DNA from 2 places in the Cupriavidus sp. FW306-01-F10A genome. Region 1 is predicted to be linked to the other one. Evidence: predicted binding sites of a transcription regulator. Region 1 holds the regulator's gene; the other holds the start of a gene.

Region 1 (5,003 bases):
CCGGTGTTCTACGCCTCTACCGGCCAGCGCGTGCCCGAGCACCTTGAGCTGGCCAACAGCACCGCGCTGGTGGAGCGCGCCTTCCTGACGCCGCGCCGCGGTTCGGTGTTTGCCGATGCCGACGCCGCACGCCGGCGCAGCGCCGGCACCGACGACGAGGCGCCCGCGCGTGGCGGCGCCGACGAGGTGCTGCGCTCGCTGACCGACAGCGCCGACGCGCTGAGCCAGTGCGTGGCGGAACTCAATGGCGCGGGCCTGGGCCTCGACCTGGCCCGCTCGCTGTGGCAACAGCGCAGCGCCGGCGCCCCGGCCCTGCGCGCGATGTCGCAGCAGGTGCGCGAAGCGGTCTGCCGCGACGTGACCCGCCAGTGCGAGCAGTACGTGCTGGCCTGCGCCGCCACGCTGCAAGTGGCCGTGCCCGGCCGCCGCACGCCGCAGCCGATGCAGCACACGCTGTGGCTCGCCGACCGCGACGGCATGCCGCTGGCCGCCACTGTGACCCCGACCGGCCGTGCCGGCCAGCCGTTGGGCGAGGCCGAGACCGATGCCGCCAGCCTGCGCGCCGCCATGAGCGCCGCGCGCAAGGTGGTCAACCTGATCGATGCCGTGCCGACCGCCGCCACGCTGGCGCGCTGGCAGCAGGCCGGCGAGCGCTGGGTGGCCGGCGCGCGCAAGACCGCGCGCGTGGTCAGCGCCGGCGCCGCCTGGAAGCTCGATGCGCTGGCCGACACGCTGACCTTCCACGCCGTGGGCGAGGACACCGTGCGCGAGCGTGAAGCCGTGCGCTGGCTGGCCAGCGCCGAAGTGCGCGTGCCGGACAGCCCGGCGCGTGGCAAGGGCACGCCCGAAGGCGGCATCGATGCCTGCCTGGTGGTGGCACGCCTGGCCGACCGCGCCACCGGCGAACTGCTGGATACCCGCTACCTGCTGTGCGATCCGGCGCTGGCGCAGGACGCCGCACAGGTAGCGCGCTGGGCCTTGTGGACCGACGCAGCCGATGCGCGCCTGCGCACGCTGCGCCACGCCATCGACCACTTCGCCCAGGACGCCGAAAACGGCCACGCCGCCGGCGCCGCGCTGGCCGCGTTGCAGCTGGGCCTGTCCGTGCTGCGCCTGGAACACGCGCCGACCGCGGCCGCGCCCGCCTTCCTCGCGCGCCTGGCTGGCCGCACCGTGCGCCAGGGCGTGCCGGTGCCGGGCACGGTGCTCAATGAAGGCATGGGCCGCATGCTGGCATTGCTCGACGTGCTGGAAAACTATCCGGGCCGCGGCAGCGCCGTGTCCGCTGAAACGATGGAGGTGCTGCAGTGAGCGCCCTCGCCATGGACCAGGCCGAGAGCCTGCGCCGGATGCTGGCGCCGCGCACGACGCGCCGCATCGCCGTGGTCGCCAGCGAACGCGGTGCCGGCGCCACCACCGTGGCGCTGGGCTTGTCGCACGCGCTGGCCATGCAGGGCGAACGCGTGCTGCTGGTCGACGAAGACGCCGCCGCGGCGCGCGCCACGCGGCTGTCCGGCGCCAGGCCCGCCGGCACCCTGGCCGATGTCAGCGCAGGCCGACTGCCGCTGGACGCTGCGGCAGGCACCGGTCCCGGTGGCGTGCTGTCGGTGCTGCCGGCTGGCCGGCCTGTGCCGGGCAGCGCCTTGCCGGCTGCTGCTGCGAGCGGTTTCCGCAGCGTGCTGGTGGATGCCTGCGTCGATGCCGACGGCGCGCTGTCGGCGCTAGCGGGCAGCGCACACAATGTGCTGATCGTGATGCGGCCTGAGCTGGCGTCGATCACCGCCGCCTATGCCTGCATCAAGCGCCTGCACCACTTGTATGCCTGGCGCCAGTTCCACCTGATCGTCAACATGGCGGCGAGCGAGGCTACGGTGCAGGCGATCCTGCGCAACCTGGCGCGCACGGCCAGCCAGTACCTGGGCGTCGAGGCGCTGTGCGCGGGCTGGCTGCCGTCGGACCCGCTGGTGGCGCGCGGCGTGCAACTGGGGCGCTGCGTGGTCGAGGCGTTTCCGGCGGCGCCGGCCACCACCGCGCTGCGCCGCACCGCCGGCAGCATCGGCGCCTGGCCGCTGCGCGCGGACACGTCCGCCCCCGCGCCCGCAGCCGCAATGGCCTGAGCCTGCCAGCCATGCCATCCAACCGAACCAGACCCTGAGCCAGCCCCCGCCGCACGTTGCGGCGGTCCAGCAATCCAGCATTCACGAGAATTGCACCATGTACACGATCCAGGGAAAGCTCGAACAGGCCGATGTGGTCAAGGCGCATGCACAGCTGGTGCGCCGCATCGCCCTGCAACTGGCCGCCAGGCTGCCTGCCAGCGTGCAGATCGACGACCTGATCCAGGCCGGCATGATCGGCCTGCTGGATGCCGCCAAGCGTTATGAAGACACCCACGGCGCGCGCTTCGAAACCTATGCCAGCCAGCGTATCCGCGGCGCCATGCTTGACGAGGTGCGCGCCAACGACTGGCAGTCGCGCAGCCTGCGCCAGTTCACCCGGCGCATCGAGCGCACGCAGCGCGGGCTGGAGCAGAAGCTCGGGCGCGCACCGGTCGACTCCGAAGTGGCCGAGGCCATGGAGATGGCGCTGGACGAATACCAGTTGCTGCTCAATGAGGTCTATGGCTGCCAGCTGCTGCACTACGAGGATTTCGAGCGCTCCGGCGAAGAAGACTTCCTGGACCGGCACCTTGGCGGCAGCGATGACGGCAACCCGCTGACCGTGCTGATGGAAAGCGGCATGCGCGAGGCACTGGTGCGCGCCATCGAACGCCTGCCCGAGCGCGAAAAGCTGGTGCTGTCGCTGTGCTATGACCAGGAACTGAACCTGCGCGAAATCGGCGCGGTGCTCGATGTGACCGAGTCGCGCGTGTGCCAGATCCGCGGCCAGGCGATCACGCGGCTGCGCAACCAGTTGCGCGGCTTGCTGTGATGCAGGCGCTGGGCCGCGCCGCGCGCGGCGCTTGCTGGCTGCTGGCTGCCGTATCGGCCTGCGCCTGGGCCGCCATTGAGGGCGGCACCCGCCATGCCTGGACCGGATCGGTCAACGGGCCGGCACTCCACTGCCGCGGACAGCGCGCGGTGTCGCCGCCGATCCTGCCCACCGGCGTCTTGCCGCAGTCAGAAGGGGTCATCACCTCGGTGCGCTGGCGCTACAGCTTCGCCAAGACCCCACCGCTGGAACTGCAAGCCTATCTCTGCAATGCCCAGCGCTGCGTGCTGCTGCCGCAGGCGGAAGGGAAGACCGATGCGTTCTTCGGGGATGATGCCACCAAGGGCTTTGTATTTGCGTTCCGGGTGCCGGGGCAGGGGAGCCTGGTGCCGGTGCTTCAGGGGCGGAGTAATGAGGTGGTGGTGGGGTTTCGGTAGGAGTGAATGTTCCGTTCTTTCGTCACTTCTGAATAAGTGACGAAAGAACGGAACATCTGGCGATCCCCTCAACCCGCCGCCAGACTCACCCCACCCACCCCAGCCGCCGCCTTCCCATCCTTCCCATACAACCCCGCATCCCCGCCACTATGCTGGCGCAGCGCCTGGATGGCTTCACGGGTGAAGTCGAGATGGGCGTCCACAACCGCCCCGTTGAGCGCATTGGCGTCACGCGCGGTGCAGGCCGCAAAGATCAGCCCGCGCCAGGCATCGGCCACGGCCGGGTCGACCTGGCGGCCGAGCAGCTGGCCTTCGGGGCCGGCGCGCAGGCCCAGCGCGCCCATCTGGGCTTCGCGGGCCTTGAGTTGGCGGGACAGGGCCTGGCCCAGTTCAACCTTGCGCGTCAGCAGTCCGCTCAGGGACTGGAAGTCGCCCCGCTTGAGGGCGTCGCGCTCTTCGGCGAGGAGTTGGCCGAAGGCCTGGATGCCTTCGGTTTCGCGCTGCAGGGACTGGATCAGGCTCTGGTTCATTTGGGCTATCGGGGTTCAGCCTGGCCAAGCTCGCGCAGGGTCGCGAGCAGGCCGTCGGCAATCTTGCCCGGGTCGATCCTGATCCGGCCCTCGGCGATGGCCTGGCGGATCTCTTCGACCTTGGCGGTGTCGATATCGTCGTCCGCGGGCTGCGTCAGGCGGGCGCTGATGTCGCGCACCTGGGCGGCCAGCGGGCTGACGCTCAGGCCGGCGGACGGCGCCGCGGCGCTGGCCGGCGCGGCCTGGGGCCGGGCGGCGGCGGCGTCCGCAGGGGCGTCGGCGGGCCGGGACGAGGCGGTGTGGTTGATCTTCACGGGGCGTTCCTTGCTGGTTTCCTATGGCATTACGGTCGCGCCGGCGAATTCTTTAGGGCGCTCGCCCCGATTTCGCCGCGCGGCGGTTTCGGCGGCATTTTCGCATGCCGCCCGCCACGGGTTTCCAGTCTTTTGGCCACGATCAAGGCACTTTCGGGGGGTTACTGCAGCACCACGGTGTCACCGCTGCGCACCAGCCCGTTGACCACCTGGCCGCTGCGCAGGCGCACCTGCACGGTGTTGCCGGTGGCGGCGTCGGCCAGCACCTTGCCTTCGCTGGTGATCTGGAAGGCATCGCCTTCCACGGCCACGGTGACGGTCTGGCCCTGGCGCACGGCGATGGCCTTGCGCAGCAGGTCGGCGCGTATCGGTGAGCCGGCGGCAATACGGTTGGCGGTGAGCGCGCCGGCAAGCTGCGCCGGGTCGGTGATCACCGCGCGCGGCAGCGTGCCCAGGTCGCCCTGGCGGACTTCGATATCGGCCTGGCCGACCGGCTCGCCCGGGCCCAGCGCGCGCGCGGCGACGTAGTAATCGGTCAGCACCGCCACGCGCGCCTGCATGTAGCGCACCCACGGCCGCTCACCGCCGCAGCGCACGCCGACGGAGACGCGGCCCCACGGCGACGTGCCGGCGGGCAGGAACGGGTCGGGCGCAAGGCAATCCGGCGCGCGCCCACCCGAAGGCGGTGCCACCTGCACGCTGACCTTGCCCGGCAGGCCGGCGGTCTGCTGCAGCAGGAAGCGTTCCACGGCAACGCGCGCGGGGTCTTCGGCAAAGGGGCTGGCAGCGGG
Region 2 (5,003 bases), on a different contig from region 1:
CTATGTCGGACCACTGAGCGGCACCGAGCAGGATCGCTACTACGACGAGGTTGCGCGCATCGCCCAGATGCTGGGCGCAGCCGACGTGCCGTGCTCGCGCGCCGAAGTCACGGCCTACCTGGAGGCCATGCGGCCTGCGCTGCTGGCCAGCGAACGCACCAGCGAAGTAGTGCGGCTGGTGCGGAAGATGCCGGTGGCCAACCCGCTGCTGCAGCCGGCGGTGCGGATCATGGCCGACGCGGGCATCGCACTGCTGCCGCCGTGGGCACGGCAACAGCTCGGCCTGGACGGCCCTTCGATACGGCGCCCGGCAGCACTCGCGGGCATGCATGTGCTGGCACCGGCGCTGCGCTGGGTGCTGGGCGCCGGCCTGGCAGCGCGCGCACGGCGGCGCGTGGCCCGCGGCACCGCCACGACGGTCGGCTGAGGGCCGCGCCGACTATCGGCGTTCAGCGGACACTTCTTGAAGGGAAATGAGAATTAGTGGCAAAAACCCTCGCATTTCGGAGGATTGCACGGCGCGAAAGTGGCGTTTAATCGCCTTGGGCATTCCGAACGGCCGGTCGGATTTACCAGCCGCACCAGCCACAGCGCCACAGAGCGCGATTCAAACGACGCAGGCAAAAAAAGAAGCCTACGCGCGGGGTGCTCGTAGGCTTTCCAGGACTGCTCGAGCTGAAAGGCTCTTGCCAAGAATATAAACGCGCTTACATGAGGTGTAAATCCTGTTTCTATCAGGGGATTCCCTCATGACGATATGAGATTGTTTGCGCACTTTTGGCGGTTTTAGCCCTGACGCTACATCAGGGCATTTTTCGCATGGGCTGGCAATTTCCTCGCGGGCCGGCCCAGACCGGCGCCTGCCGGCCCAACGCTCTAACCGCAGTATGCGGCAGCGCACAATCTGTTACAATATCGCAGCTTCGAGAGCAACAACTTTTATAGAGCAAAGCCTCTATTCCAGGAACGGCGTGCGGTTCGTCAACGCTTGAAAAAACTTTGCTACTCTCGGCGCTGAAGTACTCCCCTTCTCTTCTGGCAGCGCCAACCGCCGGCATCAGCGCCGTTACCGAGAGCGGATGTTTCTCTTGCCGCCCTGGCCACGCTGCACCTCAAGCCGCCGGCCAACGGACTGTTATCAGCCGCCAGAACCCTAGCGGGCTCTTCCGGAGTCGTTGTGAAGAAGAAGGAAACCCGGCCCAAGTCACGCAGCCGGAAACAACTGCAACACCAACAATTTGCGGCATACAGCACCAGCCAGGCCCCGGTGATCGTCCACCTGTCCACCGGCGCCCGGCTGCAGGGCCTCGTCCTGGCGTCAGACGACTACGTGGTGCTGCTTGGCCGGCAGCCGGACGACATCCGGCCCACGGTGGTCTACAAGCGGGCGATCTGCCTGGTCACGCTGGCCAATGCGCCGGACGCGCCGGCGGTGGCGCCGGATTTGGCTCCAGAGCCGGACTTCCTGCCGATCTACATCCCTCGCACCAGCAAGCGCCGCTAGGCCAACGCCCGCCCCACGCGCCTTCCTGCCCTGCCGCGCGGGGCCTCAGCCCGCCCTGCCGGCACCCCGCGAAACTATCGCGGAGATCACTCTAAACCTTTGCCTTGCCCGGTCGATAACCCAAGCAACGGAGGCACTCTACGCCCTGCAAAGCAGGCCGCCAACGTTACGGCACTAGCCGGAATGCCCAAAACTTTGCATATAGGAGTCGTACCATGGCGCAAGTCATTAACACCAATTCGTTGTCTCTGATGACTCAGAACAACCTGAATACGTCGCAATCGTCGCTGAACACGGCGATCCAGCGCCTGTCGTCGGGCCTGCGCATCAACAGCGCCAAGGACGATGCTGCCGGCCAGGCCATCGCCAACCGCTTCACCTCCAACATCCGCGGCCTGACGCAAGCCCAGCGTAATGCCAACGATGGCATCTCGCTGGCGCAAACGACGGAAGGCGCGCTGACCGAAGTTAACAACAACCTGCAACGCATCCGTGAACTGAGCGTGCAGGCCGCCACGGGCTCGAACTCGGCTTCCGACCTGAAGTCGATCCAGGACGAAATCAAGCAGCGCCTGGACGAAATCGACCGCACTTCGGCCCAGACCGACTTCAACGGTGTGAAGGTGCTGTCCGGCAACGCCAAGCCGCTGACCGTGCAAGTGGGCGCCAATGACGGCGAAACGATCACCATCAACCTGAAGGAAATCAGCTCGAAGACCCTGGGCCTGTCTGGCTTCTCGGTGGCACGTTCGCAGCCGAAGGTCGGCGACGCCGTGACGGAAGTGGGTGCGTCCGGCGCATTGCAAAACGTCAACATGAGTGCCGTGGAAACCGGCCTCGGCGTCGCGGCTGGCTCGACGAGCCTGCACCGTGTATTGGATTCGAACGGTAACGCTACCGCCCAATACGTCGCCAAGTCCGGCGATGACATGTACGCCGTGAACGTTGCCGACGCAACTGGCGCCGTAACGCTGACCAAGACGGCCAACACGATCACGTACCAGGACGGCTCGCTGCAGGCTGCCGCCGCCGCGTACAACATCAAGGTGGCAGCCGATGCCAACGGTGCCGCCGTTGGCTACATCACCATCCAAGGCCACAACTTCGAGACGAACAGCCTGACCAACACCACCGCCACGCTGACGGACGTTGACGGCGCAGGCACCGACGGTATCGCCATCGTTCTGGGCACTACCACCGAGTACAAGGGCACGGCTTCGAACAACCCGAAGGCTCTGCTGGACTCCGCCCTGAAGATCGTGGACGACCTGCGCAGCTCGCTGGGTGCCGTGCAGAACCGTTTTGACTCGGTGATCTCGAACCTGGGCACGACCATCACCAACCTGTCGTCCTCGCGCTCGCGCATCCAAGACGCAGACTACGCCACGGAAGTGTCGAACATGACCCGCGGCAACATCCTGCAACAGGCTGGTACCTCGGTGCTGGCGCAAGCCAACCAGACCACGCAAGGCGTGCTGTCGCTGCTGCGTTAATCGCGCCGCAACCCTCCGCAGAAAGCCGGGCCACTTCGGCCCGGCTTTTTGCCGGAGTGCTAAGCAAGCGGACCACCACTTGCTTAGCACTTCCCCGTGTCGACTACGACGACTGACGAGACCCGACCATGGCCATACCCTCCGCTGCTTCCGCAGTCTCCTCTGCTCAGCCTCGCACCTTCGCGGGCACGGCGCCGCAGGCACCAGTCCGCAACGCCGCTGGTACTGCGAGCGCGGCTGGCGGCTTCCCGGCCAACAGCGTGGAAACCCTGCCGGAAGACATGTCGGCAGCGGTCCGCGAACTGAGCGATGCGTTACGCACCACCACCATCGGCCTGCAGTTCGAGATCGACGAGACCACGCACAAGGTCATCACCAAGGTGATCGACCGCGACACCGGCGAGCTGATCCGCCAGTTGCCGTCTGAAGAGATCATGCGAATCGCGCGCGCCATGAACAAGCTCCAAGGTCTGCTGGTTCACCAGTCAGCCTGAAGCCCGGAAGGCAAGAAGATCTCTCCGATCTCCCTGAAGACGTCAATAAGAAACGAGGTACAGCCATGGCATCCATCTCCTCCCTGGGCAGCGCTTCCGGCCTGGATCTGCAAGGTCTGCTCGACAAGCTGACCACCGCGGAAAGCGCGCCGCTGACGATGCTGAAGAACCAGCAGACCGCCTACCAGGCCAAGTTGTCCGCCTATGGCACGCTGCAAAGCGTCCTGTCCGCCTTTCAGGCATCCGCCGCCAAGCTGTCCGAAGCCGCGACGTTCAGCTTAGTCAAGGCCACGACCAGCAATACCGACGTGCTTGGCGTCGCAACGAGCACTTCGGCCGTGGCCGGCAGCTATTCGGTCAATGTGACGAGCCTGGCCCAGGCGCAGTCGTTGGTCAGCGGCGGCCAGGCGAGCCACACCGGCGCAGTTGTCACCGGCACGCTGCCCGCCACGTTGTCGTTCGAGTTCGGCCAGGTGACCGGCTACGACAACGCGACCGGCAGCTATGGCACGCCCGGCTTCACGCCCACCGCGGGATCGACCAAGACCGTCACCATCGACAGCAGCAACAACTCGCTGCAAGGCATCCGCGACGCCATCAACAAGGCGAACATCGGCGTCACCGCCAGCATCGTGAACGATGGCAGCGGCACGCCCTACCGTCTGGTAATGACCTCCAGCAACACCGGAGAGTCCAACAGCATGAAGATCTCCAGCAGCGACGGTGATCTCCAGAACCTGATCGGCTTCGACCCTGCGGCCATGAACGCATCGGGCACTACGGCCAACGGGGTGCGAGAAACGGTACGCGGCACCAATGCCAACCTGACGGTCAACGGTATCGCCGTCACCAGCGCCAAGAACGCCGTCACCGACGCCGTGCAGGGTGTCACGCTGACGCTGAACAAGACAGGCACCAGCACCGTCTCAGTCACCCGTGACACGGATTCCATGAAGGCGGCGGTCACTGCGTTCGCCACGGCCTACAACAATCTGCAGTCCACAGCTGCCAAGCTGACGGCATTTGATGCCAGCGAGGGCACCAGCTCCGCGCTGACCGGGGACGCTGTGCTGCGCAACATCCAGATCCGTCTGCGCGGTGTCCTGAACACGCCGCAAACCGGAGGCGCAACGCTCAACAGCCTCTCTCAGATCGGCGTGTCGTTCCAGAAGGACGGCACCATCTCCGTGGACGACAGCAAGCTGACGAAGGCGCTGAACGAGAACCTTCCCGGCGTGACGCAGCTGTTTGGCGGCGACGGCAAGACCGGTGGCTATGGCCGCCAGATCTCCGACACGATCAAGAGCTTCAGCGCCACCGACGGCGCGCTGAAGTCGGCACAGGACGGCATCAACAAGACGCTGAAGGACATCGCCGCCGACTACGCCAAGCAGCAGGACCGCATCACCGACACAATGGAGCGCTACCGCAAGCAGTTCACGCAACTGGACCTGGTGGTATCGCAGATGAACCAGACCAGCAGCTACCTGACACAGCAGTTCAACGCGCTCA

What was found. Region 1 encodes FliA, which starts transcription of late flagellar genes. Its sites were predicted from a motif close to CTAAAGTTTNNNNNNNNNNNGCCGNTA; they were not measured.
Region 2: the regulator FliA is predicted to act here: its motif matches at 1,596-1,622, upstream of AC3WLF_RS28020 (FliC/FljB family flagellin).

What each region holds. Positions count from the first base shown of each region.
Region 1 is NZ_JBYSYA010000007.1:103,385-108,387, forward strand. It holds gene flhF (flagellar biosynthesis GTPase FlhF) at 1-1,311, shown strand, start outside; gene AC3WLF_RS12580 (MinD/ParA family ATP-binding protein) at 1,323-2,117, shown strand; gene AC3WLF_RS12585 (RNA polymerase sigma factor FliA) at 2,215-2,931, shown strand; gene AC3WLF_RS12590 (flagellar protein FlhE) at 2,931-3,368, shown strand; gene AC3WLF_RS12595 (flagellar protein FlgN) at 3,437-3,898, opposite strand; gene flgM (flagellar biosynthesis anti-sigma factor FlgM) at 3,904-4,212, opposite strand; gene flgA (flagellar basal body P-ring formation chaperone FlgA) at 4,374-5,003, opposite strand, start outside.
Region 2 is NZ_JBYSYA010000029.1:52,875-57,877, forward strand. It holds gene AC3WLF_RS28010 (oxygenase MpaB family protein) at 1-427, shown strand, start outside; gene AC3WLF_RS28015 (RNA chaperone Hfq) at 1,178-1,504, shown strand; gene AC3WLF_RS28020 (FliC/FljB family flagellin) at 1,720-2,997, shown strand; gene AC3WLF_RS28025 (flagellar protein FlaG) at 3,126-3,491, shown strand; gene fliD (flagellar filament capping protein FliD) at 3,557-5,003, shown strand, end outside.